Regions from separate parts of the Fictibacillus sp. EA-CB0309 genome, predicted to be linked through region 1. Evidence: riboswitches for the same ligand, from Rfam matches in the RefSeq annotation. Region 1 holds a riboswitch; each other region holds the start of a gene.
The links. Region 1 has a riboswitch for S-adenosylmethionine ahead of ACEWFH_RS18665 (PLP-dependent aspartate aminotransferase family protein). Riboswitches for the same ligand answer to the same signal wherever they lie in the genome.
Positions count from the first base shown of each region.

Region 2: another riboswitch for S-adenosylmethionine. It lies ahead of ACEWFH_RS16335 (alpha/beta hydrolase family protein); the one in region 1 lies ahead of ACEWFH_RS18665 (PLP-dependent aspartate aminotransferase family protein).
Region 3: another riboswitch for S-adenosylmethionine. It lies ahead of ACEWFH_RS03620 (sulfite oxidase-like oxidoreductase); the one in region 1 lies ahead of ACEWFH_RS18665 (PLP-dependent aspartate aminotransferase family protein).
Region 4: another riboswitch for S-adenosylmethionine. It lies ahead of ACEWFH_RS02105 (acyl-CoA dehydrogenase family protein); the one in region 1 lies ahead of ACEWFH_RS18665 (PLP-dependent aspartate aminotransferase family protein).

Region 1 covers NZ_CP169271.1:3,332,200-3,336,411, forward strand. The annotation lists partial or broken gene ACEWFH_RS18665 (PLP-dependent aspartate aminotransferase family protein) at 1-1,432, opposite strand, end outside; SAM riboswitch class I at 1,625-1,740, opposite strand; gene ACEWFH_RS18670 (hypothetical protein) at 1,972-3,033, opposite strand; gene ACEWFH_RS18675 (nitroreductase family protein) at 3,300-3,947, opposite strand; gene ACEWFH_RS18680 (hypothetical protein) at 4,039-4,212, opposite strand, start outside.
Region 2 covers NZ_CP169271.1:2,923,332-2,927,543, forward strand. The annotation lists gene ACEWFH_RS16320 (LVIVD repeat-containing protein) at 1-148, opposite strand, end outside; SAM riboswitch class I at 257-371, opposite strand; gene ACEWFH_RS16325 (hypothetical protein) at 541-720, opposite strand; gene ACEWFH_RS16330 (MetQ/NlpA family ABC transporter substrate-binding protein) at 754-1,578, opposite strand; SAM riboswitch class I at 1,706-1,822, opposite strand; gene ACEWFH_RS16335 (alpha/beta hydrolase family protein) at 1,863-2,675, opposite strand; SAM riboswitch class I at 2,906-3,023, opposite strand; gene ACEWFH_RS16340 (spore germination protein) at 3,179-4,212, shown strand, end outside.
Region 3 covers NZ_CP169271.1:627,056-631,267, forward strand. The annotation lists gene ACEWFH_RS03605 (vWA domain-containing protein) at 1-202, shown strand, start outside; gene ACEWFH_RS03610 (hypothetical protein) at 255-446, opposite strand; gene ACEWFH_RS03615 (hypothetical protein) at 624-914, shown strand; gene ACEWFH_RS03620 (sulfite oxidase-like oxidoreductase) at 949-1,617, opposite strand; SAM riboswitch class I at 1,696-1,801, opposite strand; gene ACEWFH_RS03625 (hypothetical protein) at 1,841-2,050, opposite strand; gene ACEWFH_RS03630 (S8 family peptidase) at 2,180-3,358, opposite strand; gene ACEWFH_RS03635 (carboxymuconolactone decarboxylase family protein) at 3,869-4,117, shown strand; gene ACEWFH_RS03640 (VOC family protein) at 4,174-4,212, opposite strand, start outside.
Region 4 covers NZ_CP169271.1:347,265-351,476, reverse strand. The annotation lists gene ACEWFH_RS02115 (MetQ/NlpA family ABC transporter substrate-binding protein) at 1-277, opposite strand, end outside; partial or broken gene ACEWFH_RS02110 (LLM class flavin-dependent oxidoreductase) at 428-1,855, opposite strand; SAM riboswitch class I at 1,935-2,038, opposite strand; SAM riboswitch class I at 2,193-2,303, shown strand; gene ACEWFH_RS02105 (acyl-CoA dehydrogenase family protein) at 2,588-3,745, shown strand; gene ACEWFH_RS02100 (DUF817 domain-containing protein) at 3,872-4,212, shown strand, end outside.

The DNA of each region.
Region 1 (4,212 bases):
TTTGAACTTAGCCCTACGATAGCAAGTGTCTTAGGGCGCTGAATTTCTTGACCGTTTTCTACCGCTTTATAAAGTGATGATTGCAATGCCCAGCGAATGACCCCTTCATCATTAATCGTGATCTCTGTTTTGTCAGAACCGATGCCCGTTGCGACTTGAATGGCGCGATCAAGATCATTCGTTAGATCTTTCACCGATTCAAGTCCGATCGATAAGCGAATGAGTTCTTCTGTTACGCCTGTTGCAAGCAACTCTTCACCGCTTAGCTGCTGGTGTGTTGTTGAAGCCGGATGGATAATTAATGATTTTGCATCTCCCACGTTTGCAACATGTGACCAAAGTGAGATGTTGTTGATTACTTTGCGTCCGGCATCGCGTCCGCCTTTGATTCCAAAGTTTACGATCGACCCGAAGCCGTTGCTTAAGTACTTTTTTGCCAGTTCATGACTTCGGTGAGATGTTAACCCCGGATAGGACACCCAATCGACTGCTGGATGTTTTTCAAGATAGTCAGCAACTTCCTGCGCATTTTTTGTATGTTTTTCTACTCTTAAGTGCAAAGTCTCTAAACCTTGTAAAAGAAGGAACGCATTATGCGGGCTTAAGCAAGCTCCAAAATCTCGTAATAGCTGTACGCGCAGTTTCGTTGCAAATGCCAATGTTCCAAAATCATTTGCATATCGGAGTCCGTTATAGCTTCTGTCAGGCTCCGTGAATCCCGGATACTTTTCTGAGTTCCAATTAAAACGTCCTCCGTCAACCACCACTCCACCGATTGCCGTTCCGTGTCCGCCGATCCATTTTGTAGCTGAATGGATGACGATATCCGCTCCCCAGCTTAAGGGCTTTGTTACATATGGTGTTGCGAAAGTGTTATCAATTAGAAGCGGCACTCCGTTTTCATGTGCGATGTCCGCTACTGCTTCAATATCTAGTACATTCAGGCTCGGGTTTCCGATTGTTTCAGCGAAAAAAGCTTTCGTGTTTGGTGTAACCGCCTTTCTAAAATTCTCTGGATCCTCAGCGTCAACGAATTTTACGTTGATTCCGTATTTCGGAAGAGTAGTAGAAAATAAGTTGTATGTTCCGCCATACAGATTTGTAGCAGCAACGATCTCATCACCAGCATGTGCGATATTCAGAATGGCAAGTGCGATAGCTGACATGCCTGATGAAGTAGCTACCGCTGCTACACCGTCTTCTAGGAGGGCTACTCTTTTTCAAACACATCTACTGTCGGGTTTCCAATTCGGCTGTAAATGTTGCCTGGCTCATCGAGTGCGAATAAACTTTGTGCGTGATCGGTATCTGAAAAAACATATGAAGTAGTTTGATAGACTGGCACCGCTCGCGATCCAGTCGTCGGATCAGGCGCTTGCCCTCCGTGTAAAAGCAATGTTTCAATATCGTATCCGTCAAAAGATTTAGTCATGTTAACCTCTCCTTGTTTTTGTAAAATTAAGTTGGTAAAACGTATAGGAAAACTAGGGATAAAGATTAGAACTCTTCCCTTGTTTCGTATGCAATTTTTAAAATGAAAATGGATTGCGGTGTGAAGTTTTATGTTGAAGAAAAATAAGGGGAAAAAGAAAAACCCCTTCCTAAGAAGAGGGTTTTGGTCCTCCTCTTATCTTTCAGATCAAAAACGATCTGTAGGAATTGGCACCTTTCCAAACCAAATGTGGTTTGTTGGTTGCCGGGCTTCATCGGGCCTAGTCCCTCCGCCTCTCTGGATAAGAGATAATTAAATTATGTTTAACACATTACCGTGCTGATGTTTGTTTTGTTCTTGAATAGGATTATAGAGTATTACGTTTTAAAAAGTCAACCGTTTTTTGAAAAATCATAAAAGTAATACAAAAGACTTAGCGGCTTAGTGTTCAACTGTCAGCTTTGAATTAAGATTATGCCCATGCTATGCAGCTTATGCCAATTTCGTTCCACTTTTTTCATCTGTCCATTTAAATCCATCTATTTTTTCACTAGTACTGGTATTCGGTTGGCGATCGCATCTTTTTCTCCGTACCTAATTTTCTGTTCAGCCGTTAATTCACCAGACTGCAGCAGATCCCAGTGCGATGCAGCTAAACTTGTTAGCTGAATAAACTCTTCTTGTTTCACACGCTGTTTTACGATGAGATCTCCATTAGAATATCCTTCTAAAAACCCATCTGCCATCCTATGCAATCTGTCTTCAAAACGATCAAACTCATGTTTGGCATAGCGCGGTGTATTAAAAAACGTCGGGAACAGTGTTCGGTAGTTATTTAGAAAGTTGCCTGCTAATGAATCCCCGCTATATAGAATCGGCACTGGATCGATCAGACTTACTCTGCCGTCTATGTGAAGCAATATATTTTCAGGTGATGTATCTTGGTTTGTAAATGTAATGGTTTGCTCATCAATCTCTCTGTTCTTTAAGCAATCTTGAAGATAAACTAGAGCTGTTGGACGTATGGAACCATCATAAGAATCTATAAATCTATTAAAATCATTCACATATTCATCGTTCTCTTCTTTCATAAACTCAGAAACATCTGACTGCAGTTTCCCCTCAATCGTTTTGCCGTTCCATGATAGATAACCAAACCCTTTTAAACCATGTTGAACAGCATTCAAATTTCTGAAGAACTCACCTAATTCCGCGCCTACTTGAAACGCTTCTACAACCGTAAAGTTATCTAGTTTGATTGCCTTTCCTCCATATGACTCAACTGTAAACGTTTTGTCTTTTTCTACATGGTAATTGAAGAATTCTGGACAGATTCCTGGTTTAACTGAGTTAGCCAGTTTGTAGTAAGCTTTTGTTCCAGCATACTCTGCGTAAGAAGCCGCTTCATCAAACTCAATTTTTCTGCCATATGCTTCCGCTTTAGGAAATCGAACGACTACTGGGTCACCTGTACGCAACTGAATGAGATAAGCATAATGCCAAGCCCCTTCGCCTAAGTATTGGAATTGCGTTGGATCTTTAAGCTCTCCCAGTCCGCTTTTTTGCAGAGCATAGTCAATTAAGTCAAATGTCTCTTTCATAAGATGTTCCTCTTTCTATTCTGAAAAATACGTTTTATGAAACACATATTCGGTATCTGTCGAAAAGAATCCTTTTTTCTATTGAAAATTTGTAGGTCTGAAGTCACAGGGAGATGAATGAGGGGCAAGGTACAGAGGTTTGAATTTGAGGGGTTAAGGCGCTCGTATTTTTCATATGGCGCTCGTCCAGCGTGCTTTGACAGCCGCTGGACGAGCTATATTTCCATAAAATCCTTCTTATAGGACCATTGAAAGTCGTTTCTTGATTAATCTACGTATGTTACGATCTCTTCTACTGCTTTTCGTGCCAATTTTTTGGGCTGATCTTGTGGGTGACCTAGTGAAATGACCATATTAATCTGCTTCTCAGATGAAATATCCAAATACTCGCGAATCGCATCTTGAGCTAATAACACAGGACCTGTCATCGGACAAGAACCAAGACCGCGCGCATGTGCGGCTAGCATTAAGTTTTGGATCGCTAGACAGCTGCTCTTAATCCCTTCTTCTTCCCAAACTGATTCTTCCGCAAGCTCGATCGGGTCAAAGATTTTTTCACGGAATTTCGATTCGTAAGGAGTAGCTAAACAGATGATTAACACAGGAGCTCCTGAGAATGCAGTGGCATATGGACCGAACGAACGAGTCAGCAATTTCGCTTCCTTCGTCTTGCCGTTCCCTTCCGCTCTGGCTGCCAGCTTATGAATAGCATCCCACGTCATCTCTTCAATTTTTTTCACTTTATCTTTGTTGCGAATTACGATAAATTCCCATGTTTGTGAGTTTGTATCACTCGGCGCATAGCGAGCGCAATCCATGATCTCATAAATATCTTCTTGAGCTACTGATTCATCCGTAAACTTGCGAACACTTCTTCTTCCATGCACGATTTCTTTAAAATCCTCGTATTTCATGATTGTCTCCTCTGACTCAATGAATGGTATTAACTCCTTGTATTATACAAAAGATTGGAACTCTCTTCAAAACACATAAAAAAACAGCGCTCTATTTTACACTGTTTTCTGTATCCATCTCTTTTTTCGTTTTTATTCTTAAACCAATCAGTGTAAGAGAGATTCCCAATATAATACTGACAATAGTAATTGGAAAGATATTTAGACTCTCTCTTTGGGCATTTAATTTCCCGACGTACGCTTCGAGCAAATATGTACTGATCAG
Region 2 (4,212 bases), 410 kb from region 1:
CCGGAACAGAATTGATCTCATCAGGGTTACGCTGACCTTTTTCAATGTTGATGTCTCCCAGTTCATCGTGCGCATATGTAACTGGTAAGATAGACGAAACCGTTAACCCCGTGACTAGCGCTGTACTTAACAAAAATTTTCTTTTCAAAATAATTCCTCCTTAGATTTTTTGATAGAAACTCTACAAGAGGCAGAATACAAAAAGCCTTCTGAACTCATAAAAGAGACAGAAGGCTTCCGAAAAAAATCCGATTTCCTCTCATCTCTCAGCGTTCGCTGTTAGATTTAGCACCGTTTTCCTACTGGCTATTCAGTAAGAATGGTTGCCGGGTTTCATAGGGCTAATTCCCTCCACCTGCTCTTAATAAGAGTATTCCTATCAAATTACTATGTATTATTACAGGAATTTCATGTAATGTCAATATATTTTTCTCAAATAAACTTTTGGATGACCTAATTGGTGAAATTTCTTGCTTCAAGCAACCTATCATCACCCATAAAAAAAGAGCAGTCGATATACGGCTGCTCTAAGTTCACTTACTATAACTTTTTCTGCAGTTCCTTAAGTTCCTTATATTCTTGCTCTAATTTGGCTAGAGGCAGTCTGTGGTAATAATCCTTATCGTTTAACTGATACTCTAATTTAGCGGCAGCAAGAATAAAAGTAATGATTCTTTCCCTGCGCTCGTTTACACGGTCAGATAAGATTCCCAGTTTCATTCACCTCGAAAACAAGACGTAATTAATCTAATTTTACTCTGTCACAGCAAGCACAGAACCTTTGTACTCTTTGTCAATAAAGTCTGTGATTTCTTTTGAGTGAAGCACTTCTAGCAATGTTTTGATCGCTTTTTTGTCTTTGTCTCCTTCACGAACCGTGATGATGTTCGCAAATGGTGATTCAGATCCTTCTAGTGCGATAGAATCTTCTTTCGGGTTTAGATCTGCATCAATCGCGAAGTTTGTGTTGATAACAATTGCGTCTCCTTCATCGTGCTCATACGCTTTTGTTAATAGACCTGGATCGATGTCTGCCACAAACTCAAGATTCTTCGGATTTTCTACAATATCGCTAAGCTGTGCTTCATAGCCTTTTCCTTCTTTAAGCTTGATCAGCCCTTCTGCTTCAAAGATGGAAAGAATACGTCCATGCTCAGCAACCGAGTTACTTAAGATTACTTTCGCGCCATCCGGAAGATCCTTCAATGACTTATGTCTCTTCGAATAAACTCCCATCGGCTCAAGGTGAACCGCACCAGCATTTTCAAACTTGTACTTCGGGTTGTCTTTCACTTGCTGTGTCAAATATGGAATGTGCTGAAAGTAGTTCGCATCGATTTCTTTTTCATAAAGTGACTTATTCGGCAAGATGTAGTCTTGGAATGTAACGATTTCTAGATCAACGCCTTTTTCTTTTAAAAGTGGCTTAGCTTCTTCTAAAATCTCAGCATGCGGTACGTTCGATGCCCCAACTACCAGCTTTTCTGTTTTCTCCCCGCCGCTTGTTGCTGATGATCCACAAGCTGCTAATACAAACACTGCCAAACTCGCGAGTAAAACTTGAATTATTCTTTTCATTTCTTTCTCCCCTATTCCCTATTTTTCTATTTTTTCTTTGATAAAAACTCTACAAGAGGCAGCATGCAAAAAGCCTTCTGAGCTCATAAAAGAGACAGAAGGCTTCTCGAAAAATAGATCCGATTTCCTCTCATCTCTCAGCGTGACCACTGTTAGATTTAGCACCGTTTCCATACTGGCGATTCAGTACGAATGGTTGCCGGGCTTCATAGGGCTAATTCCCTCCACCTGCTCTTAATAAGAGTATTCCTATCAAATTACTTTGTATTATTACAGGAATTCCATTACATGTCAAACACTTTTTTCAAATTATTCTGAAACCCATGTGCTGCATGCTTCAAAAGCCAATCAGAAGTGGCCGTGATCAGCTGATCAAAGTGAGCTATGGAAGAAAACGTATGATTCGCGCCTTCAACAAGAACCATCTTACTGCTCCCAACTTTTCGAGCCACTGCTTCATCAAAATAATTTCTGCAATAACCTGATGAAATCACGGGGTCTGCCGTACCATGGATCAAGAGTACGTTGCCATCATAATTCCGAATTTCCTCAATAGGCGCGAAAGCTTGGAGCGACAAGAGAAAATCTTCCGTGATGGCGTATCCTAAATGATCGATTACCGCATGTTCTCCGTTATATCCGACAATCTCCTTAATATCTTCAAAGGGATTTCCTACCGCCGACCATAGGACAACATTCCCGACGCGATCATCCTCAGCCGCTGTACAAGCCGCAACCGCCCCGCCTAGACTATGACCAATTAGCGTTAGTGAATCCCTATCCACGTTCGGAAGCTTGCTGCCATATGAAATTACTCTTTTCGTCTGGTCAATAAAACACGCAAATTCGTTATCCCCATATTCCCCATCGCTTTCACCACAGCCGGCATAGTCAAATCGCAAAACGGCAAATCCAAGTTGCACCAATGCTTGAGCGGTTTTTACAAATAAACGATCCACTCCGATTCGTGTACTCGTAAATCCGTGACAGATGATAATGAGCGGAAACTTTTCGGTGCCACCCTTAAATCCCGCTGGATAATGTATGGTGTGAGCTAATTTCTTCCCTTTCCACTGTATACATCCCGTTAAGTCCATCTCACCCACTCCTTTTTACTTTTATGAGGTACAAATTAAGTCTAAATGTGAACCAATTAAGTCTAAAATGAAAAAATTAAGTCGTTTTGATCCTCAATTAAGTCTAAATCGCAAAATAAAGGCCATTCGACAAAACCACAACTAACAAGCCGTCCATGCACCTACTCATAGAAAAAACAAAAAACCGCGTTCATAAGAGAACACGGTTTAGTAAGTAAGATCCGTTCGTTCTCTCATCTTTCAGCGTGACCGCTGTTAGATTTAGCACCGTTTCGGTAAAAACATACGTTTTGCCGATGGTTGCCGGGCTTCATAGGGCTAATTCCCTCCGCCTGCTCTTAATAAGAGTTTGAATATTTAATTTAATGATAATCATAGGCTAACTGTCATTAGATGTCAACGATAAAATCGCTACCCTACCGGAAGCACCATATCAGAATATTATTAAGGTGTCAGGAAATGCTAGGAAAATAACTTACTTCAAAACGAGTGGGTGGCCGCACGTGAACTTTTTTAAGAAAAAGAAAAAACAACCAGAACCAAAACCGACCAATAATCGAGATTCTTTAACTTTCCAAGAATTGATGGAAAAACTGAGTGCTTCTGCAGATTTTTCCACGGTCAAACAATCATCGGCAAGCACATTTTATATCTCATATTATAAAACACTCGTAAACCCAGAATTTGTCCACCGTGACTTATTACCCTATATAACGGATCTTACCCTTCAAAATCTAGATGATATCCAGAAACACTTGCCTTTAGATGGCATAGTAAAGACAAATGATGTTCGTGATATCGCTAACAAAGTAACAGAAGGCTTTATTCTTATACAGATGAATAAAGAAGATACAGAGGGTTTGTTGATTCCCAGTCTTTCTACAGAAAACCGGCAGATCTCTATTCCCGAAACAGAGTTCAGCGTAGTTGGTCCTAAGGAAGCATTCGTAGAATCACTCGATACGAACCTGAACCTTATACGAAAAAGATTGCCGATCCCTGAGTTCACAGTAAAAGAGGTTCGCGTTGGTAAACTCTCAAAAACAAGGGTTGCCATTATCTACATAGATGGAATTGCTGATTCAGAAAACGTAAATACAGCGATACAGCGGGTCAACGATATTGAATATGATCATATCGTAGACAGCTCCTATATTAATCAGATGATCTCAGACAATGGGAATTCACCTTTTCCACAGCTCATTGATACGGAACGTCCTGACCGTGTGGCAAGTGTATTAGCAGAAGGTAAAGTAGCGATTATAGCCGATGGATCGCCACACGCGTTGACTGGACCAACAACAATCGTTGAATTCTTCTCGGCCTTTGAAGACTATTTCCTAAACTGGGTACTAGCTTCTGCTTTTCGTCTGATCCGACTGATGGCCGTTATGTTTTCTGTGTTATCCACGCCGCTTTATGTAGCGGTTTTAACCTTTCATTATGAGATGATTCCTGAAAATCTGCTGGCGACCCTTGTGGCGTCACGTAACGATATCCCTTTTCCGCCTATACTTGAAGCTGTTGTTTTAGAACT
Region 3 (4,212 bases), 1.2 Mb from region 1:
TACGCACGAAGCGGTTACTCGAACGCGCAAACTCGGAATCGAAACGATCGGCATGTTCATCGCGAACGGAGAAATAACGGAGGAAGAAGAGAAGCTAATGCAGAACATTTACGGACCGCAAAACGTAGTCGTGCCAAGCGCGGCTGAACTTGTTGACTACCTCATGCCCGTATTGCGCAAACTGCTTTTCAAATCTTTATAAAAACGCCAAAACGCCCAGGACAACAGATCCCAGGCGTTTTTTTATGTATGTATTAATACTCCAGCAGCTTCAGCCAAGCGAAAATCACGCCAACAAACCCCGTGTAGCTAAAGATCCTGACAGACCATTCTGGTAAGGCTGTTCGAAGCAGGCTTGAGAATATGCCGACCACTATAAAAGCAGCAAGCAAAATATAAATTGAAATGATATCAAACGGAATACGCAAAGACAGCCAGTGTTCCATCGCCAAACCCCCTAGTATGGATAATATCGGTCAAAATGCCTATACATTAAGAAAGAAAATCCTTGAAAACAAAAATTCGTACCCAAAATCCAGCATTCTAAGGAGTTAACATCGGGCACCGGAACTAGGGCAAACGCATATTGTATTGTAGATATCAGGGTGTAAGGAGTGAAGAGTTTGAACCAGCGTGTAGTAGACGTTATTTTAGCAGAAGCAGAAGAACAATACTTAGCGAACAATAAAGACGGTGCAACGTTTGCAGCCGAACTCGCCTTGCTCGCATCAACGCTCGTAACTGCCGGGGACTTCCTGGCAACATTCAGCGCTGCCATCGCACTCAAACAAATCTACATCGATCAAGCACAAGCTCAAAAAGACCAGCAAGAACAAGAAGCGCAGATGAAAGACATCCAAGATCAGCTGACTGCACTCAAAAACGAAATCAAAATGCTTAGGGGAAAAAGGTAAAAGCACTTTTCCCCTTAACTATTTTCCCGAAGGATCAATCATACTCTTTCTTCTTCCACTCATCCTCAGGCATCTCAAACTCATCGCTCGAGAAACGCTCCTCCTTAAACGGATCACCGTACATATGAAAGCCATTCTGCTCCCAAAAACCAGGCTGATCTTCCGCTAAAAACTCAAACTTTCGGATCCACTTTGCGCTTTTCCAAAAATAAAGATGAGGAACCACAAGGCGAAGCGGGAATCCGTGCTTGTCTGTTAGCGGTTTGCCGTCAAATGAGTGTGCGAGCAGCACGTCATCATGCAGCAGATCTTCAAGCGGTACATTCGTTGTATAATCATAATCCGCGTGGACCATTACGTACTTCGCTTTTGGATCCACATCAATGTGCTTCAGAAAATCTGTAAACTTGACGCCTTCAAACGCATTGTCGAATCTCGACCATCTTGTTACACAATGAATGTCGCGTACGACCGTGGTTTGTGGCATCTTCATGATGTCTTCAAAAGTAAATTCGACATGTTTCCCAACGAGTCCTTCTACAGAGAACGACCATTTTTTCATGTCATAAACAGGCACGTCACCTTCGTGTAAAATTGGAAACCGCTCCGTAACCACTTGTCCAGGCGGCAGCCTGCCTTCAAGCTTTTCATCAACTTCTGGAACGCGCATCTTCTTAATGCGATCCGCTTTATTAAGACTCATAAATCTCAGCATCCTCTCTAACAAACTAAAAAACGCCCTCTTTTAAATAAAAAGAGGACGAATGATTCCGTACACATCCTCTTATCTTTCAGTTTAAAAACTGTTAGATGTAGCACCGTGCCTAAAGAATAGGTGGTTGCCGGGCTTCATAGGGCTAATTCCCTCCGCCTGCTCGAAATAAGAGACCGAATAAATCGGCTAAAACGTATTAAAGTTACACTTATTATGACATAGGAGCATAAAAAATCAATGACATTTCCTTGGATATTCCAAGATACAACACAACGATTCCGAAAATGGCGGTGCTGATCAAGAAGAAGTAAACGATTTTTTCTTCCGCTTCCTTTTCGCTCTGTCTTTTTTCCGCTTCAGTCGATTCGCCCTTACCAGAACCTTGCGACGTTCTTTTCTTTTGTTTACCAAAACCAAACATAGGATTACCCTCCGCTCTTCACACGTTTCCTGTTAACAGTTTTTCATGTAAAAGCGAATTTTAAACAAAAAACCCCTAGAAGTCTTATTAAAAAAGACTCCTAGAGGCTATGAAACCACTTCTCACATATTATTGCTGAACGGCTTTTGCTGCATTCACTCGGCCGTTTTGGAACAGCGTGCCCGTGCCTGTTACAGGATCAGCTGTATCTTCAAGTGCTGCACGAATTTGTGAAGCGTTCTTACCTTGAGCAGCCAGAAGTCCAGCTACACCTGCAACAACGGGTGATGCCATGGACGTTCCTGAGAAACTCGCATACTGGTTGTTTGGTGTTGTCGAATAGATATCCACGCCAGGTGCCGCAATATCAACCCACGTACCAAAGTTAGAGAAAGAAGCTTTTTGATCGTTTTGATCCGTAGCGGCAACCGCGATCGCGTTCGAATAGTAAGCAGGATAGCTAGGAAGTAAGACCCCAGAGTTACCAGCAGCAGCGATTACGAGCGATCCTTTGCTAGATGCATAGTTCACCGCATCTTCAAGAGTTTGCGTACCAACAGATCCACCGAGACTTAAGTTGATAACTTGCGCGCCTTGATCAGCCGCATAACGGATACCTTGTGCTACATCATCCAGTGAACCACTGCCTTCTGCGTCTAACACGCGAACAGCTAGAATTGAAGCTTTAGGAGCCAGCCCTGCGATACCAACACCGTTATTCGTGTTCGCAGCTGCGATACCTGCAACGTGAGTACCATGTTCGTTCTCATCGATCGGATCGTTGTCATCATCAACGAAGTCAGCACCCTTTATTACTTTTCCAGCTAGATCCGGGTGATTGTAGTCAACGCCGGTATCGATTACAGCGATTTTTACAGATGACGAACTTTGCGTTGTGTCCCAAGCTTGCTCGGCACCAACTTTTTGAGGAGCGTATTGTTGCTTATATGCAGGGTCGTTCGGAACATAACTCGCATGGAACGTAGCGTTCGGCTCAGCGTATTCCACGGATTCTAAACTCTCATATTTCTTTACTGCATCTGCCACATTGCCATCGACTTTTACAACGGTAAAGTCTTTCGTCACATCCACAACTTTACCACCAAACTTTGAAACACTATTTTCAACAGAGCTTGCAGCTGAAACAGAATCCTTGAAGTGTACGATAATTTCCTGTGATGCAGCTTCCTGTTTAGCTGAAGGTGTAAAAGAAGCTTCCTTCACTCCTGACTCAGCAGCTGAAGCTGGAAGAGCCAAAGAGACGACTAGTGGTACAGATGCGGCAAATGCCACGAAACGCTTTAACATAAAAATCACTCCTCAGATGTATTTACCAAGCAGACTTGGCTTTGGTTGGTAAGGAATTCAACAGCATTTTACAAAACCCTTTATTGTTATCCGAAAATAATGATAACTTACTACAATGCTGTCGAAGGTGAGACTTTTTATCTATGGTTAAAGCGTAACATGTGAAACTATTTTATTATCTTAAGATAGAGTTACGATAGTAAACATTACATAACAAAACTGTAAAGGAAACATAAAGACGTGAGCTGAAACAGAATGATGTAAACTTTTGGAGAAGCCATGTAAGCTAAAAATGAATAATGAAATTTGAGGAGGAGGATAAAAAATGGCACGTTTACCCGAAGTGAATGTTGAGGGAACACCGTTTAAAAAAGCACTTGCCAATGCGCCAGAATTCTTGATGCTTTTCAGCAAATGGACAAGGCACTGAACAACATCCTAGAGCCAGAACTCATGGAAATGCTCCGCTTGCGAGCGGCCTCAAACAACGGCTGCGATTACTGACAAAGCATGGACTACGGGACTCTGGACGAGTCCGCTCGACAAACAGCGATGAAACAAGGAAACGCTGAACTGTCAGACCGCCAGCGGCTAGCTTTAGAACTCGCCGACCACATCATGGCGTATCACGGCCAGCTGCCAGATGAACTTTACAACCGGTTAACACAACATTTTACCCGCGAAGAAATCATTGCGCTCTTTTTCCAGATCGGAAGTAAAAACGGAGCAAACTGGTTTATTATCGCGATGGGAATTTAAAATAAATAAGTAATTAGAAAACGTCCAGATCAGCTTCATCTGGACGTTTTTATGTATTATCTATGTTGATCCACAAGAATAGGGTTGCCATCAGG
Region 4 (4,212 bases), 930 kb from region 1:
TCGCTAAGGTAACCGTGCTTCCAGGCTTTATTTCATCTAATGATTTGTATTTCTTTGAGTAAATGCCGATCGGTGCAGTGGGCACTGTAATCACAGAAGCGAGTTTCATATTATTCTCTGCTCCAAATGCGTCCATATAAACTTTATGCTGAAAAAGGTTTGCGTCCAATGATCCGCTTTTCAATGAAATATTTGGTTGTACATAATCATTGAATTCTTTTACTTCAACGGTGTATCCCTTTTTCTCAAGATAAGGTTTTACCCCTTTTTCAAGCATGTCACTGTATGGAACGGTGGCACCTAATGTAATTTCCTTTTTTCATCTTCTCCTGATGCACCACAACCCGTTAGCAGTACGCTAATCAAGATCGCTACAATTAAAATTAATGGATATCTCTTCAATTTGTCTCTCTCCCCACTCTTCTAATTATTTACTTTCCGCAGAAGCTCGTCTGAATTTTGCCGCCGGATGGTCTTTTGGCAATAGAGGCTCCCCTTGAGAAAATAATTTTTCTCGGAGCGTACCTTTTTTGTAATCTTTTTGTAAAGTCCTCTCTCTTGAAGAACGGGTACAACCAACTCCACAAAAGATTCTAAATCGCCTGGTGTTACAAGATGATTTAGGTTGAACCCATCCACTCCAGACTCTTCAAACTGCGCTTGGATGCCATCTGCTACTTCTTCTGGGTTGCCGACGATAAAACTTCCTCTGTCCGGTGACTCAAAACGATTTAAGACTTCTCCTACCGTGAGCGGTTTAGGCGCATCGGTTGTAAGCATAGCTGCTTTATAATGTCCGCCTTCTGTTGATTTGTTGTATCCAAAAGGAAGGTCAGGATCTAACCCTTCATATTCAGCAATATCATAGCCGCTTGCGCCGTATTGTGCTTTTGCAGCATCGGCACTCCAAACGCTTGCATATGCTTTAAACTTTTCTTCTGCTTCCTCAGTTGTTACTCCGACCACCACGTTTAAGAATGAAAAGATTTTGATGTTTTCTGGGTTCCGTCCATGTTTTTTGCCCGCTCTCGGATGTCGTCCGCATAATAGCGGATTCTTTGTGGTGTAGGGCCGCCTACGAAGATGCACTCTGCATGCTTTGCTGCGAAATCTCGCCCCCGCTCTGATGTTCCTGCTTGATAGATGACTGGCGTTCTTTGCAGTGATGGTTCGCTTAAATGCGGTCCTTCAACTTTGAAATATTGTCCTTCGTGATTGATCTCATGAACTTTCTCAGGATCAACAAGCGTATTGGTTTCATGGTCCTCAATAAAAGCATCATCTTCCCAGCTGTTTTCCCAAAGCTTGTATGACACCTCTAAATATTCATCAGCGATGTTGTACCTCTCATCATGTTTGATCATATTCTCCAAACCAAAATTCCTCGCAGCATTCGGTAAGTAAGACGTGACCACATTCCAAGCAATCCGGCCTTTTGTTAAGTGATCAAGAGTAGAAAAGCGTCTCGCGTTGCCAAAAGGCTGTTCATACGTAGTACTAACCGTAACCGCAAAAGATAGATTTTCTGTAACACTCGCCATTGCAGATATAAGAAGCGCTGGATCATTCAGCGGCACTTGCAGTCCATCACGGACCGAAGGATGCTTGCTTTTTTATACACGTCATATATGCCAAGTACATCTGCAAAAAACACAGCATCAAACTTTCCTTTCTCTAGAAGTTTTGCGTATTCAATCCAATAATCCAGATCCTTATAGTTTCTATGTCTCTTGTTCTCCGGGTGCTTCCAAAGGCCATGAGAATTATGCATAGCACTTGTCATCTCAAACGCGTTAAACAATATTTCTTTACTCAAAATTGTTTCCTCCGTTACATAGAATTTTTTTGTACCCATCCCAAGAGAAAATAAAAAAACCTCTTCAAAATTAAGAAGAGGTTTAAAAATACGTGAAATAAACATACGTATAGGTCTCCTCTTATCTTTCAAGCCATTGCGCTTGCTGGAATTGGCACAGTACTAAAAATAGTTGTTGCCGAGGCTTCAAAGGGCCAGTCCCTCCACCTCTCTCGATAAGAAATCGATGATATTCAATTTAGTAACGAAATATACAGGAATACAAATAGCCTGTCAATGGAATTTAGAGAAATAAAATAATTTTCTTAACAATCAGTTTTTAGTTGACAGCGGTTTGCTTTATCCTCTATAGTGGTGACTAATAATTAAATATTGTATCTTATCAAGAGTCAGGGAGGAACTGGTCCTACGATCCTGCAGCAACCGCTTTTATTAAAAGAAAGGTGCTAATTCCAGCAGATGTTTTTGAATGTCTGATAGATGAGAGAGCGTGTTAGCACATGGAATCTACGTCCTCTTTCGTCTTTGAAAGAGGGCTTTTTTGTTTGTTTATCCTTTGCAGTCTTTGTGGGCGGTTGGTTTCCGTTTCAGGTTGCTTCGCTTTCCGCGGGGCGTGCGGTGAGCCACTTCGCGCTTCGCACCGGTAAGTGTCTCACCTGCCCACTCGTCCCGCAGGAGTCTCGCACCTTACACTCCAACCAACAAGACAATGAAGTTTTTAAGAACCATCCAGACATAAACAACTTACTGAAAAAACTATAGGAGGGAACCATGAGCATACCTTTGAGAAAAACCATCCAAAAAGATAGTTTTGAAGAAGCGATAAATACCGCACTAGCACTAAAAGAAGTTTTCAAGAAACGGGCAGAATTTGTAGATCGAGAAGGCGTTTTTCCTTATGAAAACTTTCAAGATCTTAAGAAACATGACTTTCTTTCTCTTACCATTCCACAAGAATATGGTGGTAAAGGGTTAAATCTAGTTGAATTCTTAACTATACAAGAGCACTTAGCTGAGGGAGATGCACCTACTGCCCTTTCTCTTGGGTGGCATTTGGGTACTCTTTTAGAGGCGGCAGAAAATCGTCATTGGAATGGAAACGCGTTCGCTGATCTTAGCCGGAAAATTGTTGAACAAAAAGCACTCATTAATTTGGCACAAACAGAGCGTGCGACAGGAAGTCCGTCTCGAGGGGGTATTCCTACTACAACAGCAGTTAAGAAAGCAGACGGATGGCTGATAAACGGAAGCAAAGCTTTTACTTCTATGGCAGAAGCCCTTGATTTCTCGGTCATTACTGCTACCATTTCTGAAACCAACCATAAAGGATTTTTCTTAGTGAATCATCGGGAAAAAGGGGTTTTTGTAAAAGAAACATGGGACAGCATCTCTATGAGAGGAACAAAAAGTGATGATCTCCTTTTAAAAGACGTTTATGTACCCGAGGAAAATCTTCTTGTCATAGAAGACGGGAAGAACATTATTCCTAAAGGCTGGTATCTTCAAGTTCCTGCTGTATACCTAGGCATCGCAAGAGGAGCGCGGAATTACGCGATTGAATTTGCATCAGAGTATAGCCCTAACACCTTATCAGGACCTATCTCAGAAGTACCAGAAGTGAGAAGAAAGATTGGCAAGATAGAACTTGAGTTATTTCAAGCAAGAACGATCCTTCACGCCGTTGCTGAAAAATGGGTAAACCACCCTGAACAACGTCATAATCTAGGTACCGAACTCGCTGCTGTTAAGCACTCTGTAACAAACAGCGCAAATAGAGTTGTTGATCTCGCGATGAGAATCGTTGGTGCTAGAAGTCTTTCTGTGCAAAATCCGCTTCAGCGGCACTTCCGAGATGTAAGAGCCGGTCTTCATAATCCGCCAACAGATGATGCCATCGTCTATTCGTTAGCGGATGCAGCGCTTAAATAAAAGAAGTCAACTGACAGATTCATGATAAACTCAATATTTTTTTGTATGATGAGTTTTAGATCACCATAGGTTATTATGGATACAATATATTTCCATATTAATCAATTCACAAAAGGTGGTTTACTCATGAGGGCGCTTCTTCAATTCACTTATTTACAAGCACTTTCTTGCATCTTTCCAGTCATCATCTTTGGTGCGTTAGCTCTTTCAAAATTCGTCAGCATTCCGTTCATCCCTCGATACGATTTCATACTCCTTCTTTGTCTCTTAACACAGGTTGCGATGATCGTAACGAAACTTGAAACGATAGATGAATTAAAAGTCATCTGTGTCTTTCACTTAATCGGTCTGGCTCTAGAATTATTTAAAGTTCATATGGGGTCTTGGAGCTATCCTGAAGAGGCATATTCTAAAATTTACGGAGTACCTCTTTACAGCGGTTTTATGTATGCTAGTGTTGCAAGCTA